Regions from separate parts of the Bacillus paramobilis genome, predicted to be linked through region 1. Evidence: riboswitches for the same ligand, from Rfam matches in the RefSeq annotation. Region 1 holds a riboswitch; the other holds the start of a gene.
The links. A riboswitch is a leader RNA that binds a small molecule or an ion and turns the genes downstream of it on or off. The one in region 1 is predicted to bind magnesium.

Region 1 (15,009 bases):
GGAAATGTGAAAGTACAGTTGCAGCAGTGCGTTATGGAATTAGTAGCATTTATTCAGCATGATTTATTACAAGAAATGCGTGCGACATCATTACGCCTTGAAAAATGGATAGATGAAGCGATGAAACGTGCAAAGAATGAAATTGTGGTGAACTGTAAAGTAGAAAATGAATCAATTTCTATGAGTGGAACAGTGGATTATGAATATAAAGATATTACACATAAAGAACCGTTCCCTTCAGTTGAAATAAAAGATTTCAAAAAAGCATTGGCACATTTTAAAAATGAAAAAAGCTTTTTTGAAAAAAATGATAAAGCTTTCATGCAAGAAGAGGCTAAAGTTGTATTAGAGCCTTTCGTATCAAACTATGTAGCTGATGAAAAAGATTTATTTGTTCATCATTATAAGCAAGAATGGGATATGAAATGGAACTTATTCCAAAAAGTGATGCAGCAAGATGTGATGAACTACTATGAAAGTATATTATTTGCATTGGCTGAAACGATTGATGTATCACTATATGAACAAAGTAAAAAACAATTGCAAAAACAATTAGTGGAGATTGAAAAAGAAATTTATGTGATCTAGTCGTTATGAGAAAAAGATTCGTTCGATTTTCTTTTGCAGTACTGTATCTAAAGATTTGACAAACCCAGCAAATTCATCGGTAGAAATCATATGAGTAAGAACGAGTCGTCTGCCGTCTGGTGTTTCACCGCATAAGACGAATGAAGAAAATTCATATGTTTTGTTTTCTACTACTAATTTTGGATAGGAATACGTGTCGCTTTTCTTCTTCTTTCCATCAATAGAGATGACGTTGCATTTTTTCTCATTGTTGTCCATGGTGAATCCCTCCTTTCTATTACTTATGGTAGACAAGGAGGGATTAGAACAATAGGGAAAGGGGAATTTTTTATGAGTGTAGTAATAGAGTCTATTTCGAAAGAAGCTATACCGAAACCTTTATTATTGCTTGCTGATCCAAGTGAGCAGCAAATTGATGCATATGTACAAAGAGGCTTAACATATGTAGCTAAGCAAGAGGAGAGAGTTATAGGTGTATATGTTCTTTTGGAAACAAGGCCGAAGACGATGGAAATTATGAATATTGCGGTTGTAGAGCATTTGCAAGGAAAAGGGATTGGGAAGAAGCTATTAAGTCATGCTGTAGAAACTGCTAAAGGATATGGTATGTCAAAACTTGAAGTTGGTACAGGCAATTCTAGTGTTTCACAACTTGCTTTATATCAAAAATGTGGATTTCGTATTTTTTCTATTGATTTTGATTACTTTTCAAAGCATTATGAAGAAGAGATTATTGAAAATGGGATTGTATGCCGTGATATGATTCGGCTTGCAATGGAATTGACTCAGAACGTATAACTTATTTAGGGGGAAGAGAAGATGGAAGTACATAAAGCAATTACAGCACATTCTCGTAAACAAAATGAAAGTGTGAAAGCATGTTTACAATTAGATGCGCAGCGTGAAGCAGCTATTGAAGCAGCCGTATCTCTTGCGTCAAATGGGAAAGAATTTTCGGTTGATGTCATTAATGTTGTAACAAAACAAATTAATGCTCTTGCAAAAAATGGTGTTACACTAGAGCGTAAATATGTTACAAAAGAAATGGTTATGGAGTATGTAAGTCGTTTGCAAGAGAAAGAAGGTCGTTAAAGATGATAGTTGCAGTCGAATGGTTACGTGAGCATATAGAAGATGAGAACGTCCGTATAATCGATTGTCGTTTTGATTTAGCGAATCCTAATTGGGGTAGAGAAAAGTATGAGGAAGAACATATTCTTCATGCGTTATATTTTGATTTAAATTTAGATTTATCAAGTCCTGTAACAGAACATGGTGGTCGCCATCCGTTGCCGAATATTGAGGAGTTTGCAGACAAGCTTTCGCAAGCTGGTATTGATGAACATACGAAAGTAATTGCATATGACAGTGAAGCGGGTGCAAATGCTTCTCGTCTCTGGTGGTTATTAAACTATGTAGGACATGAGAAAGTATATATATTAGATGGCGGATTTCCAGCTTGGAAAGAGAATGGACTACCGGTAACAACGGAAATTCCTGTTGCTAAACGAAAAGCATTCAAAGCAAATGTACAAGATCATATGCTTGTAACGATGGGAACGGTCAAAGAGAATATTCATGCAGGTGCAGATATTACGTTAATTGATTCTAGAGAGCCAAAACGGTATGCTGGTGTAGAGGAACTTGTGGATCCAAAAGCGGGACATATTCCAACAGCAGTAAACTATTTTTGGAAGGATGGAATTGTACAATCAGGACAATTTAAGAGTGAAGCTCAGCAACAAGAACGATTCCAAAATCTTGCGAAAGATAAGGAAACAATTGTATATTGTGGTTCTGGTGTTACAGCATGTCCAAACATCCTTGCATTGAAATTGGCTGGATTCCAAAATGTTAAATTGTATGCAGGTAGCTGGAGTGATTGGATTTCTTATCCAGAAAATCAAATTGCAAAAGAAGAAGATTAATCACTTGCATGCAAAAATAATTTGTATTAAAATAAGGTCACAAGCAAGAAATTGCTCGAAAAACTTTGTATTTTACACATTGGAAACAATGTGATAATATAACGACAAGTAAATAATACATCCTGCGGTGTACGTAACTTATTTATGTCTAAAACCGATGTTAGTTATACGGAAGCTCAATATTTAGCGACCATCATCAAGCCTTCCTTGTGGAGGAAGATGTACGGTAACTGTGAGGGCATCCACCTGCGAGTAGCGGGTTTTTGGACATTTACGAGGAGCGGCACGTGCGGGGGTCTTATTTCAACTAACATTATATAAAATTCCTACGGTGTACGTAGCTTATGTATGTCTTAAACCAATAAGTTTAATATGGAAGTTCAATATTTAAATGTAGCTAACATGCCATCTTTTTAAGAAGGAAGTTACAAACATTTGTGAGAGCATCCACCTGTGAGAGCAGGTTTATGGACATCTAGAGAGAACGGCATATGTGGGGCTAAATAAAAACCTTACGTTTTATACGTAAGGTTTTTTTGTTGCATACATATATCCATGTTATCCCGCTTTAATGGGCAGTAAGACCCCCACCTCCAAATTCAGCGAAAGCAAAGAAGTTAGGTGGGGGATGAAGAAAATCCCCACTGATTAAAGTTTCACTTTATCTCGATTCACCTGTGAAATTTCCATAATAAATATAGCACTTTCTGTCTTCATCAATCTCTCTTGAATCTAAAGTGAACTCCATATGCATGCCGTCGCGCTGAATATATATAATATCTGAATGAAGAGATGGTAAAATTTCTTCATAGTTCCATACATCTTGACTTTCAATCAAGTTTGAACTCGTATCCTTTAGCTCTCTAATTTCAAAACCGATGTTGAAGTAAGTGGGATCTGAAGGGTCGTTAGAAAAAGTTTCTTGCTGAAGATATATAACTGCTGTTCCGTCTGGATCGACTGAAGTTGCAGTAACAACATATGTATTTTTATCTTTTATAAAATATTCACAAGTCATGCGTGCGATGATTTCAGAATTAGAAATATTTGTGTAATTCCATAAAGCAGGATACCCTTTCGTTTCATCATTAAGTCGATATTCTAATCGCATTTTATCCCTCTTCTTCCTTTTTCTTCTACTTTATCATGCCATCCTATATAATAGGAATAGAATTTAAAAAGGGGAGTGCGAAGGTGACAAAAACGAAATGGCTAGTAGGTGGTGTCATAACGTCTTTAATGACTGGCACCTTATTTGGCTGCGCACAAGATCTTCCCCCAAAACCGAATGATAATAGTTGTTCAGATTGGGATTGGGATGATGAACTTGGGGTATGGCAGTGTGATGATAGTAGTTCAGGTTATCGTGGGCATTACTTCTATGGTGGGAGATACTATCAAAATAAATCAGCTTTTAAAAATTCATCGGCGTTTAAATCGTATCAATCGTCTGCGGAATTTAAAGGTGGAATTGGGAGCGGTTCAAAGGGAGGATTTGGGGGCTAACATATGTCGCAATACATAAGGGAACGAAAAGAGTTTTATTCGAAATATCCGGATTTCTGGTCGGATTTATATGAATGTGAGTATAGTTTGTTTCATGTTTTCTCTATAACAAATGAGACTATGAAACAATTACAAGTAGCGACTGAACGAATGGGAAAAATATTTTTTAAGACTGCTAAACTTTTGCGTAATTTAAGTGACGAACAGTTTCTTGAACTTGGGTTTCCTCCTGCGAGCCTAGCGTTCATTAGAATGAAAGGATTATATCCTGAATCTGTTATTTCGCGATTTGATTTCGTATTAACAGATGATAACCAAATTAAAATGCTTGAGTTTAATAGTGATACGCCAACTTTTATTATGGAATGCTTTCAAATGAATGGAAAAGTTTGCGGAAAACTAGGCTACGATGATCCAAACTTGGATCAAGAACGATTGCTATCTTCTGGTGTTACAAAAGCCGTTATGGAAGTGACAAAGGGAATAGATAACCCAAATGTTGTTTTTACAGCACATCATGAACATATTGAGGATTGGAATACGACTATGTATTTGAGTCAGTTATGCCATGTTGAAAATAAAGTAGTGCCAATGTCAGAACTTAGAATTACAAAAGATGCTTTAGTGGATAGCGATGGAGTACCGATTGATGTTTTATATCGTCAAACATATCCGATAGAAGATTTAATTGAGGATCAAGATCCTGAAACAGGAGACTTGGTAGGTGTGGAACTGTTGCAACTTGTAAAAGCCGGAAAGCTTTTTATAATAAATCCTCTGTCAGCATTTTTACTTCAGCCCAAATCAATTCAGTGTCTGATTTGGGGGTTAGCAGAAGAAGAGGCCTTTTATACAAATGAGGAACAACAGTGGATTAAAGAATATATGTTACCTACATATTTAGAACGAGATTTATTTTTAGGAAAAGGTTCTTTCGTTCAAAAACCTTCATTTGGTAGAGAAGGGGACACAATTACCGTTCGTGATAAGGACGAAAATATTATGATGCAAAATGCACATCAAACGTATAAAGCGTCACTGCCGATATTTCAAAAATATATAGAACTTCCAGTCGTATCCTTGGAAACAGAAAAAGGGATGGAGAAACTGTCGTATGTGTTTGGTTCGTTTTTAATTGCTGGAAAAGCGAGTAGTATCGGTATTCGCGCTGGGGAAAAAATTACGGGGAATGAATCGTACTATTTACCGGTAGGGATAAAAAGGAGGAAAGTATATGATTAATTTTTTATTATATTTAGCAGTAACACTGGGACTTTTATGCATTGGTCTTTTCCTAATGGAAGTGACAACGAAAGTAAAAGAATTTAAGTTAATGGCTCAAGGAAATAAGGCGGTAAGCTATGTGCTTGGAGGACGATTACTTGGGTTAGCTATTGTTTTGTATTCGACAGCAGCTAATTCCATTTCACTTCTTGATATGGTTTCGTGGGGAGCAGTTGGTATTTTGGCTCAAATTATCGTTTATTATTTAGCTGAGTGGCTTACACCACGCTTTAATATAAACAAAAGTCTTGAAGAAGATAATCAAGCAGTCGGTCTGTTTCTTATGTTTTTATCGCTTTCCATTGGGATTGTAATTGCAGGTTGTATAACTTATTAAAAAACTTTACGCTCAAACGTAAAGTTTTTTATTTTTATATACGTTAGTTTGCCATACCTTTCGAAAAAATTGTAGGCTACTGTTGACATCTATTTTAAATAAGAGTAACATTTTCTATGTAATAAAAAATAAGTCTCTGTTAGGTGAGGCTCCTGTATAGAGAAATGCTACTGCCCAAAAATGTCGAGAGACGCCAATGGGTCAACAGGAATGATCGAATTAAGGTTTTTCTTAACGTAGCTGGTAATGTACCTATGCTATACAGTGCTAAAACTCGGCGAGGGAGAGGTCCGTAGATTTCTAATTGTATTAGGAATCGTTTATTTGTGTATGTCATGACCTTTACTCTTTTCAGAGTAAGGGTCTTTTTGTTACAAAGCTATGAGTAATTTCATAGTATAAACTATAAAATTAAACGAGGAGGTGAGGAGCATGTCAAATTCTGACTCGGTTCCGTTACCCATATACTTCAATTCAAAAATATATGATGTAGGCAGGAAACGACTTGTTCCTCCCTCTATATTTATCATAATGTAGCGTTTATATGCATGCTTAAGCGCTAGACACTGTTAAGGTAAAGTGGATAAATTGAGAAACAAAGCGTTTCTTCCTATGTTGTACAGGAGGAGACGATAATATGTTATATGCAAACAAAACTGTGGGTAACACGTCATATAAATTAAGTAAAAAATCAATGAAAGAACAAACAATGCTTCAAAAAAATAAAGATTTATTAATTGAAATCGCAACGAGAGATGTAAAATCTGTATTTGCGTATTTTAAAACAACAAGAGACGGATTATCTATGAAAGAGGCGCAAAAACGCATTCAAGTATACGGCCGAAATGAATTAACTTCAAAAAGAGCGCGTATTGCGGAAGTAATGATGAAGCTAAGTGGAATGATTCCAGGTTTTTCAAAACAACATGTGCGTGATGGATCACAATGTGAGAAAATTACTGTGTCTCGAGTAGAATGTTCTAGTGTAACAGGGTTAACCGGTGAATTAAAAATGATGAATTTGCCAGTACAAGAGCTTGTTCCTGGTGATATGATTTTTCTTTCAGAAGGTGATATAGTACCAGCAGATGTACGTATCATTTATGCGAATGATTTATTGGTAAATGAATCTGTGCTAACAGGAAAAGATACAAATATTGAGAAATTTGAAAGCTGCTATCACCTTGAGCGCAAAAGATTTATTCCTTTAAAACGAATGAAAGACTATAATCCACTTGAACTTGAAAACGTATGTTTCAAAGGGACGTATATTGTTGGCGGAAACGCAAAGGCTGTAGTTGTTTCGACTGGGAAAAATACGTATTCAGGAATTCTTCATACTTGTTGTAGTAGAATGTCTTAATGTGTAAATGATGCTAAATATACAAAAACAATGTATAATAGACAAAGTTGAAAAAACGTAGAATGGTAATCTATTTATATAACCTTACGTGATGACGTGGGGTTATTATTTTTTGTAGTAGGAGAGGGATTATGAAAAAAGTATTATTAGTTGATGGTATGGCACTATTATTTCGTGCTTTTTACGCAACAAGTGTCTACGGACAATTTATGAAACGACAAGATGGTACCCCTACAAACGGGATTCATGGTTATATGAAACATTTATTAACAGCTATGCAAGCAATTGAACCGACACATATCGTAACATGCTGGGATATGGGAAGTACGACATTTAGAACAGAATCGTTCTCAAATTATAAAGCGAATCGTGCAGCGCCGCCTGAAGAATTAATTCCGCAATTTGATTTAGTACAAGAAATGACTGCGAAATTGTCTATTCCAGTTATCGGTATGAAAGGGTATGAAGCGGATGATTGTATCGGTACGCTTGCAAAACAATACTGCAATGAAGCAGAAGTATATATTTTAACAGGTGATACGGATTTACTTCAGCTTGTTGATAAGAACGTTACAGTTATGCTCTTGCGCAAAGGTATCGGAAATTACGAATATTATACACCAAAGAAGATCATGGAAGAAAAAGGTGTGAAACCTTGGCAAATCGTGCATGCGAAAGCATTCATGGGAGATACGAGCGATAATTACCCAGGTGTAAAAGGTATCGGGGAAAAAACAGCGTATAAACTGATTCAAGAGCACGGAACAGTAGCAACTGTACTAGAAAATGTATCATCATTAACGAAAGCACAGCGTACAAAGATTGAAAGTGATTTAGAGAACTTAAATATTTCATTACAATTAGCACAAATTCACTGTGAAGTTCCAATTTCATGTTCACTAGAAGAAGGATTACACACAATGGATGAAGAAAAACTTAGATTCGTTTGTGAAGAAATGAATTGGGGAAGACCTGAAATATTAATCAATATGCTATAAATACTAGGAAGACCGATTACAAGTAAAATGAATCGGTCTTTCTTTTTTTGTATGTTCACAAAGTTGTCAGAAAATAAACGGAATTTTCATATGAAGTTCAAATAGAATTCACAACAATCAATTATTATAAGAACAACCAGATAATTCTTTATCTTTTATCCCGCTTTAATGGGCAGTAAGACCCCCACCTCAAAATTCAGCGAAAGCAAAGAATTTAGGTGGGATCAACTGCCCATAAAAGTCCGATTGGTGAGGGCTGATAATCAGTGGGGATGAAGAACCCCCCACTGATTAAAGTTTCACTTTATATAAACCATCCCCCAAGGAGGAAAATGAAAATGAGAAAAAAAGTGAGAAAATCTTTTAAACAATTATTAATTGAAAATAAACAATCACTATTAAATAATAAAGAAAATATGAAAGAAATTGAAGAAAGAATTGAGAAACGACATGTAGCATACAGAGTTGCTAGTAATTGAGTAAGATAATTTGGCCTATGAAAAAAGCTTGTAGTTTGGATACTATCCAAACTACAAGCTTTTTCTTTTTTATTATTTCCACCAAATCCAAGTCCAAAAGTAATTTCGTATATTTCGAGGAGTAATGCGTATAAAACGTTCCCCGTCAAAGAAGCAGTTTAAATTTGGAAGTGTTTCATTTGGATTTTCTGAAATAAAGGTGACGATATTTTCGTTGCTTGTAACGGTTACTGTAATTGGTGGATCGGTAGGCGAGACTTGAAGTTGTAACGAAATATTCGCCGTGTTTTTGAATTCATTATTAACAGGTGGACTTATCACTTGTACTGTGAATAATACAATAATTGTTTCGTTTGGTTCCAAATTAGTAGCGACTAGGAAACCGATATTCGGATTCGCTAGTGGAGAGCGTTCGCTGTTAATAAAGACAGTGCCGTTCATAAATTGTAAACCTAGTGGAATGGTATCTTGTAATGAAACATTTGAAAGTGAAATATCAGAAGTATTTGTAATACGCACCGTATAATCAAAATATTGGTTTAAATAAGCTGAGCTGACGGAAGCATCTTTCACTACTGTTGCAGTTATAAATTGAACTGGTATACGAACGATATTTGAATTGTCAATGAAAGTAATAATTGGGTCCTGTGGTGTCAATTGGAAGGCGGCTGTGACGGAAGCAGAATTGATAATTGTGCTGTTTGAAGGGATAGACGTGACGAGAACTTTAAATGCTATCTTTGCTACGGAGCCAGCTGGTAAAGCACCGATATTCATACCAGTGTCTGGACGGACATTTAGAACAGGAGTGCCGTTAATGGTTACGCTGTTTTCTATAAATGTTGTACCAGTTGGAATGGTATCTAAAATAGAAGTACTTATCGTAGGAATCGGGGAATGGTTCAATACCTCTAATGTGAATGTAATCATATCACCTATAACGGCAATAGATGTGTCGGCTGTTTTGTTAATACGAACCATAGGATCAACTACTGTTGTTGTAACGACATTTGTTTGCTTTGTAATTGTAATAGGCGGTTCATTCGGATCAATGGTAACAGTATAGGAAACAGAAGCATCGTTATTAATTGCAGATTGAAGAGTCGAAGGAGATATTGTTACTTGGAAAGTAATGATAGTAGACTCATTAGGAGCAAGGTTTCCTAATGTAATACCATTTTCAGGGTTTGCATTAGGCTGATTGATTCCGTTAATCGTAACGCTGCCCGTAACGAAGGTTGTATCTACTGGTGCCGTGTCTATGACAAGAAGATCTTCAATCGTTACATTACCGCTATTCGTAATTGTGATTGTATACATTACAGTTTGACCAGGTAAGGCATTCGTTACATCAACAGACTTAATAGCAAAGACATTATCATTTTGGACAATCGTTGTGACGGTATTTGTTGTAGTTGTATTCGTAACAGGTACGTTATTTGGATTGACTATATAGTTAAAAGTAGTAATGGCTTGGTTCGTCAATTCATTTGGTGTTGGGATCGAAGTCACGGTTACTTGGAATGAAGCGACAGCGTTTCCGCCGACAGTTATAGTATCAATTGGTATACCACTTACTGGATTAACTCCCGGAAGGGCTTCTCCGTTTACAATGACGCTATTTTCTATAAATGTAGTACCTTGAGGAATCATATCTTGAATGGTTACATTATTTGCTGCAACATTACCAGTTTGATTGAGTGTAATCGTATACGTTAACGTGTCACCGACTGTTGCAAATGCAAGGTCAACAGTTTTACTACTATTCAAAGTCGCATGATTAATTGTTGTTACGGCAGCTGATGAAATAATAGTTTCGGTAATAGGTGGTCGATCTGGTAACGTGTATTGGTATTCAATTGTACTCGTGTTAGAGATTGGATTTGTTTGCGGAATTGAAGTAACCCGTACTTGGAATAGAATAGTTGCTGTCGTATTAGGCGGAATGTTATCAAGTTGTATCCCGTTAAGTGGATTGTCATTTGGACGAGCGGTGCCATTCACAATAACACTATTCTCTATAAAGCTCGTATTTGCTGGGATGATATCTGTAACGATAATGTTTTCTACTTGTATATTTCCATTGTTTGTGATGGAAATGGTGTAAGGGATAATCGTTTGTAGGTCAGCATATTGGATAGGTGTTGTTTTTGTTGCGATTACATTAGCAGAAATAACTTCAGTGAAGGTAATATTACTAGTCGATACTTGTTCTTCACCATTAATGGTATAACGAGAAGTGGATTGGTTTTGGATACGGCTGCTAGCTGGAAGAGATACCACGGTAACGGAAAACGTGACTAGGATAGAAGCGTTAGGAGCAATCGTTCCTACAAGTATACCAGTACTTGGATCCGCGTTAAGCTGAGGGATATTATTTACTAAAACACTACCGTCTATAAAGGTTGTTCCATCAGGGATATTGTCTGTAAATACAACAGAAGTAGCATCCGTATTTCCTGTATTCGTTAAAGTTATTGTATAAGTTAAAATGTCACCAATTGCTACAGAGGTCAAATCAACTGTTTTCAGTGAAACGATATCAGCGTCATTAATTTGGACGAAAGTAGTATTGGAAGTAGTAGATTTTTGAATAGGTGCAAAGTCAGGGTTGAAAATAAAATCGTAGACGATGTTTGCAGTATTAGGTGTTGGGTTTACAGCAGGTAAATTCGTAACGGAAACTTGGAACGTTATTGTAGTCACTTGATCTGGCGTAATATTAGGGGTGAAAAAGCCGATATTTGGATCTGCTGCAGGAAGTGCAGTGTTGTTAACTGTTACACTTCCCGGAATAAATACTGTTCCATCCTCTATAGTATCTGTAAAAAAGATGGAGTTAGTTGTAGTGGATCCGTTATTTTGAATGAGTACTGTATATTCAATGGTTTCATCAATATTAGCTAATACTGTATTAGCGGATTTTGTAGCGATAAGAATCACATCAATAAATTGTATATTTGTAGTATTGGAAGATGTCGTTTCTGAAATTGGTGGCAAGCTTGGGTCTGGCTGATACTCATAGTGGATGACGGCGATATTATTAATGTTATTTTGAGAAGGTGCAGAGACTACATTTACTTGGAACGTAACAATAATCGTATTATTTGGAAGAATAATACCAAGATTGATACCGGTAATCGGATTTTCGTTAGGTCTTGGTATGCCGTCTACAAGGATGCTATTTGGAACGAATGTAGTGCCAGCAGCAATTGCGTCAATTAGGAGAGTATTTGTAATAGGTACTGTACCAGCGTTTGTAACTGCGACTGTATATGTGATGATTTGACCTGTGCGTGTAATAGATCTGTTAGCGGATTTAATTGCACTCACATTTGCCGTCCGCACTTCAGTATTTACTGCATTTGATAATGATCTACGCTGAATAATCGGAGAACTAGGGTCAATTTGGTATTCATACGAAGTGTCTGAAATGTTAATGACTGTGTTGCCCTCTGGTATATTTGTAAGTTGTACTTGGAATGAAATAGTGACTGTTTCATTTGGTTGTATCGTGCCGAGGGTTACTCCATTTTCAGGGTTCACACCAGGCTGAATAACATTATTTATTGATAAGCTATCTTCAATGAATATAGTACCTTCTGGAATGTTGTCAATGAACAACGTATTGTTAGCTGGAACAGTTCCTATATTTTGTAGTGTATTTGTGTAGGTAATATTTTGCCCGATGGATACGAAAGTAACATCCGCCTGTTTAACAGAAATAATATTTGCATTTTGAAGTGATGTTGTAACAATATTAGAATTTGCAGAGCGATTCACTGGTGGAGCTGTAGGAATACTTACATATTGGTAATTTACAGATGATTGATTTACAATTTCGGTTTCAGTAGGTGGATTATTTGTTTGTACTTGAAATAGTATCGTTTTGGAACTGTTTGGTGGAATCGTTCCAATTGGTATTCCGTTTTCAGGATTTGCATCAGGCTGAAGTACACCGTTAATTGTGACACTGTCTGGAACGAATGTAGTCCCAGCTGGAATAGCATCTGTAAAAGTAATATTTATTGCGTCAACATTTCCGGTATTTTTCACTTCAGAAATATAAAGTATAGTTCCGCCAATATCTACAGTGATTGGATTGGACGTTTTTGTAACTGTCAATTGTGCTTGCACGAAATTTGTAATGACAATATTACTTGTAGATGTTTCAGTAATAGGCGGTTGCCCTGGGTCTGGTTGAATTGTATATGTTGTATTAGATTGATTTGTAATCGATTGTTGCGAGAATGAATCGTTAATAAGAATTTGGAACGAAATAAGGTGAGTAGCGTTTGCTACTAGGTTAGGCAAAGTAACGCCTGCATTTGGATTTGCACCAAGTATAGCTGCTCCGTTAAGTGTAAAACTATTTTCTATGAATGTAGTCCCTTCTGGAAGCGTATCTGAAAATATGAGATTAGTAGCTGGAATATTTCCGGTATTTTCTAGCGTTATCGTATAGGTCAAAATGTCACCGGTTGTTGCTTGTTGTGCATTGACAGCTTTTAAAGAAAGAACATTCGCATCCGAAATTTGTGTGAAAGCTGGATTAGACGTAATGGTTCGAGAGATGATAGGAGCAGTTGGATCGGCGATAAAAGTATAGTCAATACGGGCTATATTAGAAATTGGATTCACGCTTGGAATGGATTGAACGATAACTTGGAATGTGACGGTGACGATTTCTGAAGGTGCAATGGCGTTTAAGGAAATGCCTACGTTTGGATCAGCACCTGGGGCTGAAACGCCATTTATGGTTACGCTATTCGGAATAAATGCAGTTCCTTCTGGGACCAAATCTGTTAAAGTAACTGTATTTGCAGTTGTATTTCCGTTATTTTGAACGACTACAGTGTAAGTGATTGTACCGTCAGTAGATTGTACGAGAGAATCTGTATTTTTAATTACAGATAGCGATGCATCAACGACAGCTGTATTTACCGTATTAGATGAAGATGTTGCTGTAACTGGAGGTTGACTTGGGTCGACAATATACGTGTAACTTGTAAGTGCTTGATTTATAATCGCTCCTTGCGGTGGAATAGAACTTGCAAGAAATTGGAACGTAATAGTAGCAGAATCACCTGGTGCGATAATACCAACTGGAATACCGAGAGTTGGACTTGCATCTGGAAGTGAAATCCCGTTAAGCGTGACACTATTTGGAACAAATAATGCCCCTTCAGGAACTCCATTAATGAGTAATACAGAATTTGCAGGGAAGTTTCCAGTATTCGTTAATGTTGCTGTATACGTAATGATATCTCCAATAGATACGATTGTACGATTTGCTTCTAAAACAGTTGTAACAGTCGCGTTATTAATTTGTGTGGAAGCACTATTAGAAGTTATTGTGCCTGTAACAGGAGGAGAGGTCGGGTTAACTATAAATTCGTATTGAATAGCTGCAACGTTTGTAATTGGGTTCGAAGGTGGAGTAGATGTAACTATGACTTGGAACGTAACGGCTGAGGAACTACCAGCATTCACGGTTCCGATATTAACCCCGTTATTTGGATTTGCCCCTGGAATGATACTTCCATTTACAGAAAAACTATTTTCAACAAAGGTCGTTCCAGCTGGAATAAGATCTGAGAAATTTAGATTCGTAGCGTTTGTATTGCCGCTGTTTTGAATAAGGACCGTATAAGTGATCGTGTCTCCGATATTTGCAAAGGCTGTATTAGCAGTTTTTACAGCTGAAAGTATCGCTGAATTAATAGAAGTAACGAAGACGTTCGTTTCCACATTGCCAGGCTGGGCCTGTAATGCATTTCCTACGTTATATTGGAAGTTCACAAATCCTAAGTTTTGGAGTTCAGGTGTGAACGTTGTTGGGTTGCTTGTGATTTGAACTTGGAACATGATTGTTACAGTTTGATTTGGAATGATTGTATTTATGCCAATACCGTCAATGATAGAAGCAGATGCTAATGGTGTGCCATCAACAATAACTGATCCTGCAACAAATTGTGTCCACGATGGAATCGGGTCTGAGAAAATAACGTTATTAGCAGGAATATTTCCTGTATTCGTAATCGTAGTTGTATACGTAATTGTATCACCAATCGTTGCAAAAGCTTTATCTCCGATTTTAGTAGTAGTTAAAATAGCACTTTCAATTGTTGTTGTAACACTATTTGAAGTAATGTTTTTTGAAACAGGAGGATTAGCTGGATTGACGATGTGTTGGAAACTAACACTAGCTTGATTGGTAATTGGATTTATAGGCGGAATTTCATCGGCACTAATATGAAATGTTACAATGACAGATTCGTTTGGCCCAATATCACCAATTGGAACGCCTGTAATTAGGTCTGCATTTGGGATGGTAGTTCCGTTAAGTGTAAAACTATTCGGTTCAAAGGAAGTTCCGTCTGGAATTAGGTCGGTAAAAATAACATTCGTCGCACTAACATTTCCGCTATTTGTAATCGTAACTGAGTAGACAATATCTTGCCCAATATCTACTGCTTCCACATTTGAATTTTTTTGTGCAGTAAGGATAGCGCTATTAACTTGT
Region 2 (15,009 bases), 2.4 Mb from region 1:
ACCTGTTTTATCGGTACAAAGAATGTTCATAGCACCTAAGTTTTGAATAGAATTCAGTTGTTTTACAATTACTTTCTGTTTAGACATGTTAACGGCACCTTTTGCTAAATTAGCAGTTACAATCATTGGTAACATTTCAGGTGTGAGACCAACAGCAATTGCGATAGCGAAGAAGAAAGCCTCTTGCCAATCCCCTTTTGTGAATCCGTTAATGAGAAGAACGATAGGCGCCATAATAAGCATGAATGTAATTAAGAGCCAGCTTACTTTGTTTACACCTTTATCAAAGCTTGTTTCTACTCGTTTGCCGAGTACCTTTTTTGCTAAAGAGCCGAAATACGTATCGGTACTTGTGGAGATGACAACAGCTTTTGCACTACCACTTACAATATTTGTACCCATAAAACAAAGGTTTTCCATATCGAGTGGATTGTAATTTTTTTTCGTATTTTTCGGTAAGATATGTTTATTCTCTGTATGGTAGCAGTTTTCGTACTTTTCCACAGGAAGTGCTTCCCCAGTTAAAGAGGATTGATTCACAAATAAATCTTTAGCTGATAAAATACGCACATCAGCCGGAACGATATCACCGGCTGAAAGTGAAATAATATCGCCAGGTACAAGTTCTTCAATTGGAATTTCCATTGTATAATTTTGCTTTAAATTTGTTACTTTTTTTGTTTCATGCACAAATCCATCTATTCTAAAGACGCTTGCCGTTGTTCGAACCATAGCTTTTAACTGATCAGCAGCTCTTTGAGAACGAAATTCTTGTAAAAAACGAATCGTTGCACTTAGCATTACCATTACAGATACGACAAGGGTTCCTTGTATGTCATTTGTGAAAAAAGAGAGTGCGCCGAGAGCTAATAAAACAAAAATAAATGGATTTTTAAATGCCAGTAGAAATTGAATGTACCACGGTGCTGTTTTATTATGAGCTATTTCATTTGGGCCATATAAAGTAAGTCTACGAGCAGCTTCTTGTTTAGAGAGTCCATTTTGTGTTGTTTCTAGAAGTTGTAACGCCTTGTTTGCATCTTGTGTTGCGACTTCCACCAATAATTCGTTATTTGTTTTCATACGATCTTGATTGTAAGAATGTTTTGTTTCTTGTCTTTGTAAATTTAACATCGGTAGTTCCTCCTTTTTCATGAAGGAGGAAACAATCTGTTACTCGACTATTTAAAATTAGGAGGAACAGCTTCTTTCCTACCTACATGATGAAATATTAACGTAAAACATATGGGTATCTGGGCCGAATCATCAATTGCCAACTGTTCCTCACCTCCGTACAATTTAGTAGTTTCTGAATATGCTATGTTTGTTTCATAGTAAGGTGTATATATAAAAAGACCTTTACTCAAAACGAGTAAAGGTCTGAATTCGCATTTAAAAGAGTCCACAACAAATACTGTTATAAACATAGATAAAAACAGTTTTTGTGTATGACAAAATATACGCACCTCTCCCTCGTTGAGTTTTAGCACTGTATAGCATAGGTACTGAAACCAGCTACGTTAAAAAAGGCCTTCATTCCGACCTTTCCTGTTGACCCATTGGCGTCTCTCGACATTTTTGGGCAGCAGCGTTTCTCTATACAGGAGCCTCACCTAACAGAGACCATATTCAATTACAATTTGAATGTTAGCACTGTAAATTTATAGTGTCAATATCTTTTTTTGAAAAATCAAATAGGTTTATGATGACTATATAGTAGGAAATAAGTGGAGTTTTTTTGAAAGATGTTTGGAAAATAAATACTGTAATGAATATAAATAAAAAGCACTGATTACAGTGCTTTTTATTATAGATTATGAGATTGTAGCATTTTCAAAAATAACAATTTCTGAGCTGTTTGTTGTTGAAACGCGTTGTGCGTAATATGTTAAAGCTGAAGAAATATATGTCGGTAACGAATCATTTGTATGTGTTGTTGTATATTCATGGATTAATTCTTTCAAAGTCGTCCATTCTAATTGTGCTGGGTGATCAGACACGAAAGAACTTACCCAGCGATCAAATGAAGATGAAAAATCAGTTTGTAAACGAAATGCTTCTTTCATAATAAAACGCTCCCTTAAAGTGTAGTATAATCATTTTAACATAAAACACGAACAATTACTAAGTTTTTCGAGTATAACGTTCGTGATATATAGTTGTCTAGATGATTGGTTATGTAAATTCGATTTGCCATTTGAAATAACATTCCGTAAGATGAAAGGTAGATTATATAAAGAGCTGGAGGAAAGAAAGTGGAATTTGTATTTTTAGGAACTGGTGCAGGTGTTCCTTCGAAAGGAAGGAACGTTTCGGCAATTGCTTTGCAATTGTTAGAAGAACGAGGACAGACTTGGTTATTTGATTGTGGCGAGGCGACGCAACATCAAATATTACATACATCAGTACGCCCACGCCGCATTGAAAAAATATTTATTACGCATTTACATGGTGATCATATTTTTGGCTTGCCTGGTTTATTAGGAAGCCGTTCATTTCAAGGAGGGACTACACCTTTAACAGTGTATGGACCAAAAGGAATTAAACAATTTATTGAAGTGGCATTATCAGTAAGCACGACACATGTAAAATATCCACTTGAAATTGTTGAGATAACAGAAGAAGGTACTGTATTTGAAGATAATGAATTTCACGTGGAAACGAAAAGATTGTCACATGGCATTGAATGTTTTGGGTATCGCATCGTAGAGAAAGATATACAAGGTGCTCTTTTAGTCGATAAATTGCTGGAGATGGGTGTGAAACCTGGCCCTCTCTTTAAACGTTTAAAAGATGGAGAAGTAGTTGAATTAGAAAATGGTACGATACTAAATGGAAAAGACTTTATTGGTCCGCCTCAAAAGGGAAGAATTATTACCATTTTAGGTGATACAAGATATTGTGAAGCGAGTAGAGAGCTGGCACAAGACGCTGACGTACTTGTTCATGAGGCAACTTTTGCGGCAGAAGATGAACAACAAGCGTATGATTATTTTCATTCTACATCTAAGCAAGCTGCGAGTATTGCACTTCAGGCAAATGCAAAACGATTAATATTGACTCATATTAGTTCTCGTTATCAAGGAGATACATATAAGGAATTATGGAAAGAGGCAAGAGAGCTATTTTCTAATACAGAAATAGCTACGGATTTGAAATCATTTCCAGTAGATAGATAATAATGGTGTGAAAAAATGGTGACGAAAGGTTGCCATTTTTTTATTTCTAAAAAAAATTTAAAATAAATCTGTTATCATTTTATGCTTAAATTGGATGAAACAGAAAATTTTTATGATGTGAAGATATAGGATAAAAATACATAGTACCGATCATTTAGAAAAACTGTTATATAAGTCAGACGACATACGAGTGGTACAAATAGCAAAAATGGATTTTTATTCAGAACTTTTAAAATTCATTAAAAGTAAGCGTTTTATTAAAAACAAGCTATAATGAGGGCAGATTATAATTTATTGTAGGCTACATGCGTTTTAGCTATTTGTCGTAACAAGTGGAGTTGACTAAATCATGAGAGCGCAACATGGGAATTATAAATAAGAAGGATATTACTATTATTTGTACCAAGTCTTTTTTCACCTTGTAGATTTAAAGCACTAAAAGGTATGAAAGCAATGGGAGTTTCACTTGTTTATGCTATCCTTGTAAGGGGTTCTGTGTTAAACTTTGGATTGCTACCAGACTTTATTCTGGATTAGCTTATACTATTTTAAAATGAAGGTAATGCTAAGTTTCTTACTTTATTAGGATAACTGGTATTATTTCAGGATATATTGTTTTACTGTTATTCAAAAACTATCCAATTCGTACAGCGGAACAAATTCGTCGTACAACTGGAAAAGCAACCGATTCGGTAGCTTAATAGAATAGTAAAAATTTTTTTCATAGAGGTTTAGGGGGAGTTATGATGAAGTATCGCTCAGTATTTGATATTATTGGTCCAGTTATGATTGGTCCATCAAGTTCACATACAGCAGGCGCAGCAAGAATGGGGCAAGTTGCTCGCCAGCTGTTTCGTCATGAACCAGAAAGAGTAAGCATTTCATTATATGGATCATTTGCAAAGACGTATCGAGGGCATGGTACGGATGTGGCACTGATTGGTGGGATATTAGGGTTTGAAACAGATGACTTACGTATTCCAGAGGCGCTAGACATAGCAAAAGAGCGCAAAATCGAAGTAGAATTCATTGAAGAAGATGCAAATGCACCTCACCCAAATACAGCGAGAATTCGTTTGTATAAAGGTGAAGAAGAAATTGAAGTTGTTGCTTGCTCAATTGGTGGCGGTAAAATTGAAGTTGTAGAATTAAACGGATTCGATCTTCAATTAACAGGCACGAGTCCAGCACTACTTATTGTAAATAACGATCGCTTCGGTGCTATTGCAGCAGTAGCTTCAATCCTTGCGAAACATGAAATTAACATTAGTACAATGAGTGTTTCTCGTAAAGAAAAAGGAAGAAGAGCGCTTATGGTCATCGAAACAGATGAATTATTAGCAGATGAAGTGATTGAAGAAATAAACGCGCAACAAAATATTTGTCAAGTAACTATTATGGAATAATTGCAGGGGGGACACACCATGTTTCGGAACGCAGCGGAACTAGTGGCGCAAGCTAAAGAACAAAATGTAAAAATCGCAGAAATTATGATTCAATGTGAAATGGAAACAAGAAGTATTTCACGTGAAGAAGTAATTGCTGGTATGGAAAAGAACTTAGTCGTAATGGAGCAAGCAGTAGAACGTGGTATTCGCGGAGTGAAATCACCAACTGGTTTAACTGGCGGAGATGCTGTAAAAGTTCAGGCGTATATGAATAGCGGAAAAGGCTTATCTGGAGATACGATTTTGGACGCTGTGAGTAAAGCTGTTGCAACAAATGAAGTAAACGCAGCGATGGGAATTATTTGTGCAACACCAACAGCAGGGTCTGCTGGAACGGTGCCAGGTGTACTGTTTGCACTGCAAGAGAAATTACAACCGACACGCGAAGAGATGATTGAATTTTTATTTACAGCAGGAGCTTTCGGTATGGTTGTTGCGAATAATGCTTGTATTTCCGGCGCGGCAGGAGGTTGCCAAGCTGAAGTAGGTTCAGCAAGTGGAATGGCAGCAGCTGCTGCAGTTGAGATGGCTGGTGGAACGCAAGACCAAGCAGCTACAGCGATGGCGATTTCATTAAAGAATATGCTTGGTTTAGTATGTGATCCTGTTGCAGGGCTTGTAGAAGTACCTTGTGTAAAACGTAATGCAGCAGGAGCTGCGAATGCGATGATTTCAGCTGATTTAGCATTAGCTGGCGTAACGAGTACAATTCCATGTGATGAAGTAATTGAGGCAATGTTTAGAATCGGACAAACGATGCCAGTAGCACTTCGTGAAACAGCTGAAGGTGGACTTGCAGCAACACCAACTGGTCGCCGTCTGCAAGAAGAGATCTTTGGGAAAACTAATAACTAAACAATATATGTTTATAAAAAAATGGAGCTCAAGTAAGATTGAGCTCTATTTTTTATTTTTCTTTTGTTAGTTGTTCTAATGTTTTTCCAAGATTGTGTGATCGTTGTGTAGCCTGTGTAATACAAGAAATAAGTGCTTGTTGAAATTTATGTTCTTGTAATACTTCAATGCCTGCTTCGGTCGTTCCGCCAGGAGAAGTAATTTCCTTTCGCAAAACAGAAGGGTGTTTTTCGCTTGCTTTTAGCATTTCAGCAGCACCAATCATCGTCTGAAGAATAAGTGACTTTGCAACATCTTCTTTTAAACCAATTGTTTTTGCGGCCTCTTCCATCGCTTCCACTACGTAATAAATATAAGCGGGTCCACTTCCAGATAATGCAGTGACAGCATGCATATCTTCTTCCTCTACAACAGAGACGAGACCGATCGTTTCAAATAAAGCTATGGCAGTGCGAATATGTTCCGCTGTTGAATGTTTTGAAGGCGAGATAGCAGTAGCTGATTTTAAAATAGCTGCAGATGTATTTGGCATCGCACGAATAATCGGAACATCTTTTTGAAGTAGGTTTCTAATTGAGTGAGTAGAAACACCTGCTAATAACGAAATAATAAGCAGATTATTATGTATATCTTCTTTAAAAGGAGTAAGAGCTTCTGCAACATCCTTCGGTTTCATTGCTAGAAAAAGAATAGTCGTATCAGTAAGTAGCTCTTTTTTATTATGCGTACCTTTGACGCCGTATTTTTTATGTAGCTCCTGCAACCTTGTCTCGTTAGAACGATTACTTACAGTAATTTGTTCGCCTTTCACAACATTTGCATGTAACAAGCCACCAATAATAGCTTCAGCAATAGAGCCTGCACCGAGAAAGGAAATGTTTTGAATAGACATGATGTTCCTCCTTTAAATTGGGTTAGAAATTCTTATAAATGTACATACATTCGTTTTTTTATAGGAAACACCTCTTTTTATCTGAAAATAATGACAAATATATGTAGAAGTTGTAAACTGAAGAAGTATTCATTTTTGAACCGGAAAGAGACAGGGGGGCTAAGCATGACGGCGATTCACCGAATGGAGATTCCTGTGCCATTTGCAGTTGAAACTGTGAATGTGTTTTTAGTTGAGGGGGAAACATTAACATTAATTGATACAGGGACGAATACAGAAGGGGCAAGAAGTGCGTTAGAAAGTCAATTAGGTGCATTAGGATATACGATAGAAGATATTGAAACAGTGGTCATTACGCATCATCATGCGGATCATTGTGGGCTTTTAAATATATTTTCTGAGAAAACGAACATTATTGGACACCCTTGGAATGAGCCTTGGATCACGCAAAATCCAGAATTTTTAAAGCGGTATCATGAGTTTTTTAGAGAGACAGCTTTGCAATTTGGTGTTCCAGCAGCATTTTTAAAAGACGAGGCGTTATTGACGACAAGGACACTGAAATATTCTTGTAATAGATCGTTAACGCATACTGTGAGAGAGGGAGATCGTATTGATTCTTTACCTGGGTTTACAGTTATTGAAACACCAGGTCATGCTTCCACTCATATTTCATTATATAGAGAATCTGATGGAATATTAATTGGTGGGGATGCTCTCATTAGTCATATTTCTTCGAATCCCATATTAGAACCACCGTATGAAGGACAAACAGAAAGAGCACGTCCATTATTACAATATAATCAAACGTTGAAGCGTTTAAGTGAAATGAATATTTCGCGCATTTTATCAGGACATGGAGAAGATGTTCTAGATGTGAAACAACTTATTGAAACGAGATTACAAAAGCAAGAAACACGTGCGTTTAAAGTGCTTGAGTTATTAAAGGAAAAACCAATGACAGCATTTGAAGTATGTGTAAAACTATTTCCAGTATTATATAAAGAACAATTGCCACTTACTATTTCAGAAACTGTTGGACAATTAGACTTTTTAGCATATAATCAACAAGTGATGATTGATGAATCTTCACAACAATTGATTTATTATGCAAAGTAGGTGACAGCAATGACGGGACGTTTACAAAATAAAGTAATCGTCATTACAGGTGCTTCTAGTGGAATTGGAGAGCAAATTGCAATGCAAGTTGCAGAGCTGGGGGCGACTCCAGTATTAATGGCTAGAACAGAAGAGAAATTAAAAGCGTTAGCACACAAAATTAAAGAAACTTATAATACGCCTTGCTATTACTATGTATTAGATGTAAGTGAAGAGACGGAAGTACAATCTGTTTTTTCAAAGGTATTACAAGAAGTAGGACGTATTGATATATTAGTAAACAATGCGGGATTTGGTATTTTTAAAACGTTTGAAGAGGCGTCAATGGATGAAGTGAAAGATATGTTCCAAGTAAATGTATTTGGATTAGTAGCTTGTACAAAAGCGGTACTACCTTATATGTTGAAAAGAAACGAAGGGCATATTATTAATATTGCTTCACTTGCTGGGAAAATTGCAACTCCGAAATCGAGTGCGTATGCTGCGACGAAGCATGCAGTATTAGGGTTTACGAATAGTTTACGCATGGAGTTATCTAGTACAAATCTTTTCGTAACAGCGATTAATCCAGGTCCGATAGATACGAACTTTTTTGAAATAGCTGATCAATCCGGTACATATGTGAAAAATATGGGACGATACATGTTAAAACCAACATATGTTGCAGAGCAAATCGTAAAATCGATGCAAACGAAAAAGCGTGAAGTAAACTTACCGAAGTGGATGGGCATGGGTCCAAAACTTTATGCTCTATTCCCAGGTTTATTTGAGCGTGTTGCAGGCAAATCATTAAGTAAAAAATAGGAGATTTCCATATGGAAATCTCCTATTTTTTTATTTTCCAGTCACATAATCGTAAACGATATCCTCAACTGCCTCGTATACATCAATTTCAGTATTTGAATGAATTATCGTTTGAATATGTTTAATTAGCATTTCCTGATCCTCATTTGACATAGGATTATATTGATATTGCTGAAAACTTTTTATAATCATCTTCTCAATTAATTTTCTATGCATGTTTTCCCCGCCTATATGTACGTATGTATTGTTTTATTGTACTTGAAGTGAAGTGAAAAAACTACCATGCACCATTTGTGTATAAAAATCCGCTTGTATATATTATTTTTCTAGTAAAATTAAGTTTTTTAAGTTTATAAAATTTATAAATATTTAATTGACTCTATAAATATACAATATTATAATCATACTTAATTTAAAGAATCGATATGAGGAGGAGCATATGAAAGTCGCGATTATTGGAGCAACTGGGTATGGAGGTATTGAGTTAATTCGGTTATTAGAGCAACATCCATATTTTTCGATAGCATCTCTTCATTCTTTTTCACAAGTTGGTGAGTGTATAACAAATGTATATCCGCATTTTCAAAATGTTCTTGTTCATACGTTACAAGAAATTGAAGCGGAGGAAATAAAGAAGAAAGCAGAAATTGTATTTTTAGCAACCCCAGCAGGAGTATCAACAGAGTTAACTCCAAAATTATTAGCAGTAGGTTTAAAAGTAATTGACCTCTCAGGAGACTTTCGAATGAAAGATCCTTCGACATATGAACAGTGGTATAAAAGGGCAGCTGCAAAAGAAGAAGTTCTTAGGGAAGCTGTATATGGGTTAAGCGAATGGAAAAGGTCCGAAATTCAAAATGCAAATTTAATTGCAAACCCAGGATGCTTTGCTACAGCTACATTATTAGCAATATTACCGTTAGTACGTAGCGGCATGATTGAAGAAGATTCCATTATTATTGATGCGAAATCAGGAGTATCTGGAGCAGGAAAAACGCCAACAACGATGACGCACTTTCCTGAGTTATACGATAACTTACGTATTTATAAAGTAAATGAGCATCAACACGTTCCTGAGATTGAGCAAATGCTTGCGGAGTGGAATAGGGAAACAAAGCCAATCACGTTTAGTACACATTTAATACCGATATCACGAGGGATTATGATTACACTTTATGCGAAAGTAAAACGAGAAATGGGAAGAGAACAGCTTCAAAGGTTATATGAAGAAACGTATGAACAATCGCCTTTCATTCGAATTCGCACGCCAGGAGAGTTTCCAAGTCCGAAAGAAGTGAGGGGCTCAAATTATTGTGATATTGGGATAGCTTACGATGAAAGAACAGGAAGAGTGACAGTCGTTTCTGTTATAGACAATATGATGAAAGGTGCGGCTGGGCAAGCGGTTCAAAATGCAAATATAGTAGCGGGGCTAGAAGAAACAACAGGCTTACAACATATGCCGCTTTATCTATAAGGGGGACATGATGATTAAAGTAGAGTCTATTACAAAATTAGAACATGGTTCCATTGTAGCGCCAAAAGGATTTTCGGCAATCGGTACTGCAAATGGTCTGAAAAAAGAAAAAAAGGATTTAGGTGTAATCATTTGTGAAGTGCCGGCATCATGTGCCGCTGTTTATACAACGAATCAAATACAAGCAGCCCCGTTGCAAGTAACGAAAGAAAGTATAGCGGCTGAGGGGAAATTACAAGCTATTATTGTCAATAGTGGAAATGCAAATGCTTGTACAGGAATGAGAGGCTTACAAGATGCTTACGAGATGCGTGCATTAGGGGCGGAACATTTTGGAGTGAAAGAACATTACGTTGCAGTAGCTTCAACAGGTGTAATTGGTGTTCCTTTACCGATGGATATAATTCGAAAGGGAGTTGTAACTCTTATCCCCACGAAGGAAGTAAGTGAAGCTCATTCTTTTGCTGAAGCGATTTTAACGACGGATCTTATAACGAAAGAAACGTGCTATGAGATGATGATTGATGGGAAGAAAGTGACGATTGCTGGTGTTGCGAAAGGTTCAGGGATGATTCATCCAAATATGGCAACGATGCTAAGTTTTATTACGACAGATGCTCATATAGAGCATGACGTATTGCAAACAGCATTATCACAAATAACGAATCATACATTTAATCAAATTACGGTGGATGGAGATACTTCTACGAATGATATGGTTATTGTTATGGCAAGTGGATTATCAGAAACGAAACCAATCAATATGGAACATGCAGATTGGGAAACTTTCGTATTTGCTTTACAGAAGGTATGTGAAGATTTAGCAAAAAAAATTGCACGAGATGGTGAAGGTGCTACGAAGTTAATAGAAGTAAATGTGCTAGGAGCTCGTACGAATGAAGAGGCAAAGAAAATTGCAAAGCAAATAGTCGGTTCGAGTCTTGTGAAAACAGCAATACATGGTGAAGACCCGAATTGGGGGCGAATTATTAGCAGTATGGGACAAAGTGAAGTAGCGATTCATCCGGATGCAATTGATATTACTCTTCAATCTATCGCTGTGTTAAAAAATAGTGAACCCCAAATGTTTTCTGAAGAGGAAATGAAAAAGAAATTAAAAGAACATGAAATTATGATTGATGTGTATTTACATTTAGGAGAAGAGACCGGATCAGCTTGGGGCTGTGACTTAAGTTATGAATATGTGAAAATAAACGCTTGTTATCGTACATAAGGAGAGGGAAGATGAGCGATTATATTGTAGTGAAATGCGGCGGTAGTATGTTGGATCAATTAAATGATGTGTTTTTTGATTGTATAAAGAAATTACAACAGAAGTATAAAGTAGTGATTGTCCATGGTGGCGGCCCAGAAATTGATGCCAAATTAAAAGATTGTAACATCAAAGTAGAAAAAAGAGATGGGTTACGGGTAACACCAAAAGAAGTTATGGATATTGTTCAAATGGTGCTATGCGGAAGTGCGAATAAAAAAATTGTAATGAAGTTGCAAAGGCATAATTTACTTGCGGTAGGTTGTTCAGGGTGTGACGGCAATTTACTTCAAGTTCAACCTGTCAGCGAAGAAATAGGATATGTTGGAGAAGTAAGTTATGTCGAAACAGCCTTACTAAAAGGATTGATAAATTTGAATTATATTCCTGTTATTGCTCCGGTCGGGATAAATGATAATGAGATTTATAACATAAATGCGGATACAGCTGCAGCTGGAATTGCGGCCGCATTATCCGCAAAAGAACTCATTTTTATTACGGATGTAGATGGGATATTACATGAAGGAAAGTTAGTAAAGAAAACGGATGAATTGGAAATTATTACTTTAATAGAAAAAGGAGTTATTACAGGCGGGATGATTCCGAAAGTACAGGCGGCACTAGCGTCATTAAAAATGGGAGTGCAAAAGATAAGTATTGTGAACGGTACAAAAGATTTTACTGAAGTTACGGGCGAGTGTATCGGAACGACGGTAACGAAAGGAGTAAGTATCGTATGACAAGTCATCTTTTTCAAACGTATGGGAGAAGAAATATTGAGTTTGTAAAGGGAAGTGGAACGAAAGTTATTGATGAAAATGGTAAGCAATATTTAGATTTCACATCAGGAATTGGCGTATGTAATTTAGGACATTGTCACCCTACGGTTATGAAAGCTATCCAAGAGCAACTTCATGATATATGGCATATATCTAACCTGTTTACAAACAGCTTACAAGAAGAAGTAGCATCATTATTAACAGAAGATACAGCGTTAGATTCTGTTTTTTTCTGTAATAGTGGGGCAGAGGCGAATGAGGCTGCGTTGAAGCTAGCTCGTAAGCATACTGGAAAATCCCTCGTCATAACATGTCAGCAGTCTTTTCACGGTAGAACATTCGGAACGATGAGTGCGACGGGGCAAAATAAAGTGAAAGAAGGATTTGGTCCGCTCCTTCCGTCTTTTTTACATACTCCGTTTAACGATATAAAGGCGTTAGAGGAAGTAATGAATGAAGAAGTAGCGGCAGTAATGGTAGAAGTTGTTCAAGGAGAGGGAGGGGTCATTCCTGCTAATCTATCTTTTTTGAAAGCAATTGAAACATTATGTCATAAATTCGGTTCCTTATTTATTATAGACGAAGTACAAACTGGGATTGGAAGAACAGGGACATTATTTGCTTACGAACAAATGGGAATATCTCCTCATATCGTTACTACCGCTAAGGCGCTTGGAAATGGCATTCCCGTTGGAGCGATGATTGGCCAGAAAGAACTTGGAACATCGTTTACTGCAGGATCACATGGTTCAACGTTTGGTGGGAATTATATTGCGATGGCGGCAGCGAAAGAAGTATTGCAAGTAAGTAAGAAACCATCGTTTTTAAAAGAGGTAAAAGAAAAGGGCGAATACGTATTAGAGAAGTTGCGAGAGGAATTACGACATGTTGAATGTATTCAAAATATACGTGGTAAGGGGCTTATGATAGGGATGGAGTGTAAGCATGAAGTTGCGAGTTTTATAGAACAACTAGAGAAAGAAGGACTTCTCGTATTACAAGCAGGACCTAATGTGATAAGGCTATTACCACCACTTATTGTAACGAATGAAGAGTTAGAACAGGCAGTATATATGATAAAAAAAGTAGTTTGTACAAAAAACGTATCAATCATATGAGGGGGAAATTCCATGTCAACTGTACAAGTACCGAAATTAAATACGAAAGATCTTTTAACATTAGAAGAATTGACGCAAGAAGAAATTATTTCTTTAATTGAGTTCGCTATCTATTTAAAAAAGAATAAGCAAGAGCCTTTATTACAAGGGAAAATATTAGGGCTTATCTTTGATAAACATTCGACTCGTACTCGCGTATCTTTTGAAGCAGGAATGGTACAGCTCGGAGGACATGGCATGTTTTTAAGTGGGAAAGAGATGCAAATTGGAAGAGGGGAGAGCGTTTCAGATACTGCGAAAGTATTATCTCATTATATTGACGGGATCATGATACGTACATTCTCACATGCCGATGTAGAAGAGCTTGCAAAAGAATCGAGCATACCTGTTATTAATGGATTAACGGACGATCACCATCCTTGTCAAGCGTTGGCAGATTTAATGACGATTTATGAAGAAGTGAAGACGTTTAAAGGAATTAAATTAGCTTATGTAGGTGATGGGAATAACGTATGTCATTCATTGTTGTTAGCGAGTGCGAAAGTCGGAATGCATATGACTGTTGCGACGCCTGTAGGATATGAACCGAATGAGGAAATTGTAAAAAAAGCGTTAATGATTGCTGAAGAAACAGGAGCTGAAATTGAAATTTTGCATAATCCTGAATTAGCGGTGAGTGAAGCAGATTTCATATATACTGACGTTTGGATGAGCATGGGGCAAGAAGGAGAAGAAGAGAAATATACTTTATTTCAACCTTACCAAATTAATAAAGAACTTGTTATGCATGCGAAGCAAGCATATCGTTTCTTACACTGTTTACCCGCCCATCGTGAAGAAGAAGTAACAGGAGAAATTATAGATGGACCACAGTCTATCGTCTTTGAGCAAGCTGGTAATCGATTGCACGCGCAAAAAGCATTATTAGTAAGTTTATTTAAAAATGTAGAAGAACTTTCTTAAATGATGTGCATCTCCAGTTGTTACGTACAAATAACAATTGGAGGTGCACTTTTTGTATTGAAATGTCATATGTATATTTAGTTAACCATTTTGATATCATTTATAATAAAAGAGGAAACTAAATTTGTTTTTCAGAGTGTGTAAGGACATACTACATATAAAAATATAGTTAAAGAGATGATGAGGGTGAAAACAACTAAGAAAACATATTCGTTTTTTCAGCGGATGTGGAGAATATTAAAGTTTCAATATTATAAGTTGCTTCGATCACCAGAAGGAGCACAGAAAGTATCGTTAGGTTTTGCAATTGGGTTTGGTTTAGAGATGCTGGTCATATATACGGCATCGCTCGTATATGTAATATTTTATCCGATCGTTCGATTAGCAAAGGGATCTTTTCCTGCTGCGGTTATTGGCAATATTATTGGGAAAATATCATTTTTACCGGTATTTTTATTTCCAGTTGCTTATGCGTTAGGAAAAATGATTTATCCATTTCATGTGAAAAAAATACATCATGAACCATTTACGATATCTGACTTGTTTTCAAGCCATATTTTCACAATATTAAAGAGCTTATTACAGAGTGAAGTGTATGTATTAATTGGTATGACGATAATAGGAGTTGTGTTTGGGGTAATTTCATATTTTGTTGTGCATTATTTATATGAAAAAAACCGTAAGTTACGTTTGAAGAACAGAAAGAAACGAGTGAGAGAACCACTCGTGCAAATATAAAGAGTGTCACATTCATTTTCTCCTTTGAATATGTTTAAGAAAAAGGAGGAGAGAATGAATGTATTATTATTACGTACCGCAAGTATACCCATATGTAAATTATTATCCGGTAAATGATATGAGGCAGCAATTTGGAGTGTATCAGCAGCAACAATTTCAGCAATTACCACAAATACCACCACAGCAACCTACGCAAGAACAAAAACCATATTTAACGACATGGCCATATTCAAATGTATACTATGGTAATTATTACGAATCATAAAGCTGCTTCTATTTAGAAGCAGCTTTATGCGTTTGTTTTCAAAATTAAATTTTGAATGGTTTGAAGAGAGTGAATGAGTTTTTCACGTTCTTCCTCAGA

Region 2: it holds a riboswitch for magnesium, as region 1 does, so the genes downstream of both, mgtA (magnesium-translocating P-type ATPase) here and AABL52_RS18965 (cation-transporting P-type ATPase) in region 1, are expected to answer to the same signal.

Annotation. Positions count from the first base shown of each region.
Region 1 covers NZ_CP151108.1:3,719,530-3,734,538, reverse strand. The annotation lists gene AABL52_RS19020 (dynamin family protein) at 1-588, shown strand, start outside; gene AABL52_RS19015 (DUF3931 domain-containing protein) at 592-846, opposite strand; gene AABL52_RS19010 (GNAT family N-acetyltransferase) at 919-1,386, shown strand; gene AABL52_RS19005 (YpbS family protein) at 1,408-1,680, shown strand; gene AABL52_RS19000 (sulfurtransferase) at 1,683-2,516, shown strand; RNA gene ssrS (6S RNA) at 2,633-2,815, shown strand; RNA gene ssrS (6S RNA) at 2,837-3,020, shown strand; gene AABL52_RS18985 (hypothetical protein) at 3,178-3,627, opposite strand; gene AABL52_RS18980 (hypothetical protein) at 3,711-4,022, shown strand; gene AABL52_RS18975 (glutathionylspermidine synthase family protein) at 4,026-5,264, shown strand; gene AABL52_RS18970 (DUF350 domain-containing protein) at 5,257-5,643, shown strand; M-box (ykoK) riboswitch at 5,772-5,937, shown strand; gene AABL52_RS18965 (cation-transporting P-type ATPase) at 6,281-7,006, shown strand; gene AABL52_RS18960 (5'-3' exonuclease) at 7,138-8,004, shown strand; gene AABL52_RS18955 (FbpB family small basic protein) at 8,343-8,483, shown strand; gene AABL52_RS18950 (DUF7507 domain-containing protein) at 8,556-15,009, opposite strand, start outside.
Region 2 covers NZ_CP151108.1:1,280,110-1,295,118, forward strand. The annotation lists gene mgtA (magnesium-translocating P-type ATPase) at 1-1,134, opposite strand, end outside; M-box (ykoK) riboswitch at 1,461-1,628, opposite strand; gene AABL52_RS06745 (DUF3932 family protein) at 1,815-2,066, opposite strand; gene rnz (ribonuclease Z) at 2,256-3,179, shown strand; gene sdaAB (L-serine ammonia-lyase, iron-sulfur-dependent subunit beta) at 3,926-4,585, shown strand; gene sdaAA (L-serine ammonia-lyase, iron-sulfur-dependent, subunit alpha) at 4,604-5,482, shown strand; gene proI (pyrroline-5-carboxylate reductase ProI) at 5,535-6,374, opposite strand; gene AABL52_RS06770 (MBL fold metallo-hydrolase) at 6,540-7,493, shown strand; gene AABL52_RS06775 (SDR family oxidoreductase) at 7,503-8,297, shown strand; gene AABL52_RS06780 (YqzH family protein) at 8,328-8,513, opposite strand; gene argC (N-acetyl-gamma-glutamyl-phosphate reductase) at 8,737-9,774, shown strand; gene argJ (bifunctional glutamate N-acetyltransferase/amino-acid acetyltransferase ArgJ) at 9,785-11,008, shown strand; gene argB (acetylglutamate kinase) at 11,020-11,787, shown strand; gene AABL52_RS06800 (acetylornithine transaminase) at 11,784-12,944, shown strand; gene argF (ornithine carbamoyltransferase) at 12,957-13,907, shown strand; gene AABL52_RS06810 (DUF2062 domain-containing protein) at 14,085-14,645, shown strand; gene AABL52_RS06815 (hypothetical protein) at 14,704-14,910, shown strand; gene AABL52_RS06820 (MarR family winged helix-turn-helix transcriptional regulator) at 14,935-15,009, opposite strand, start outside.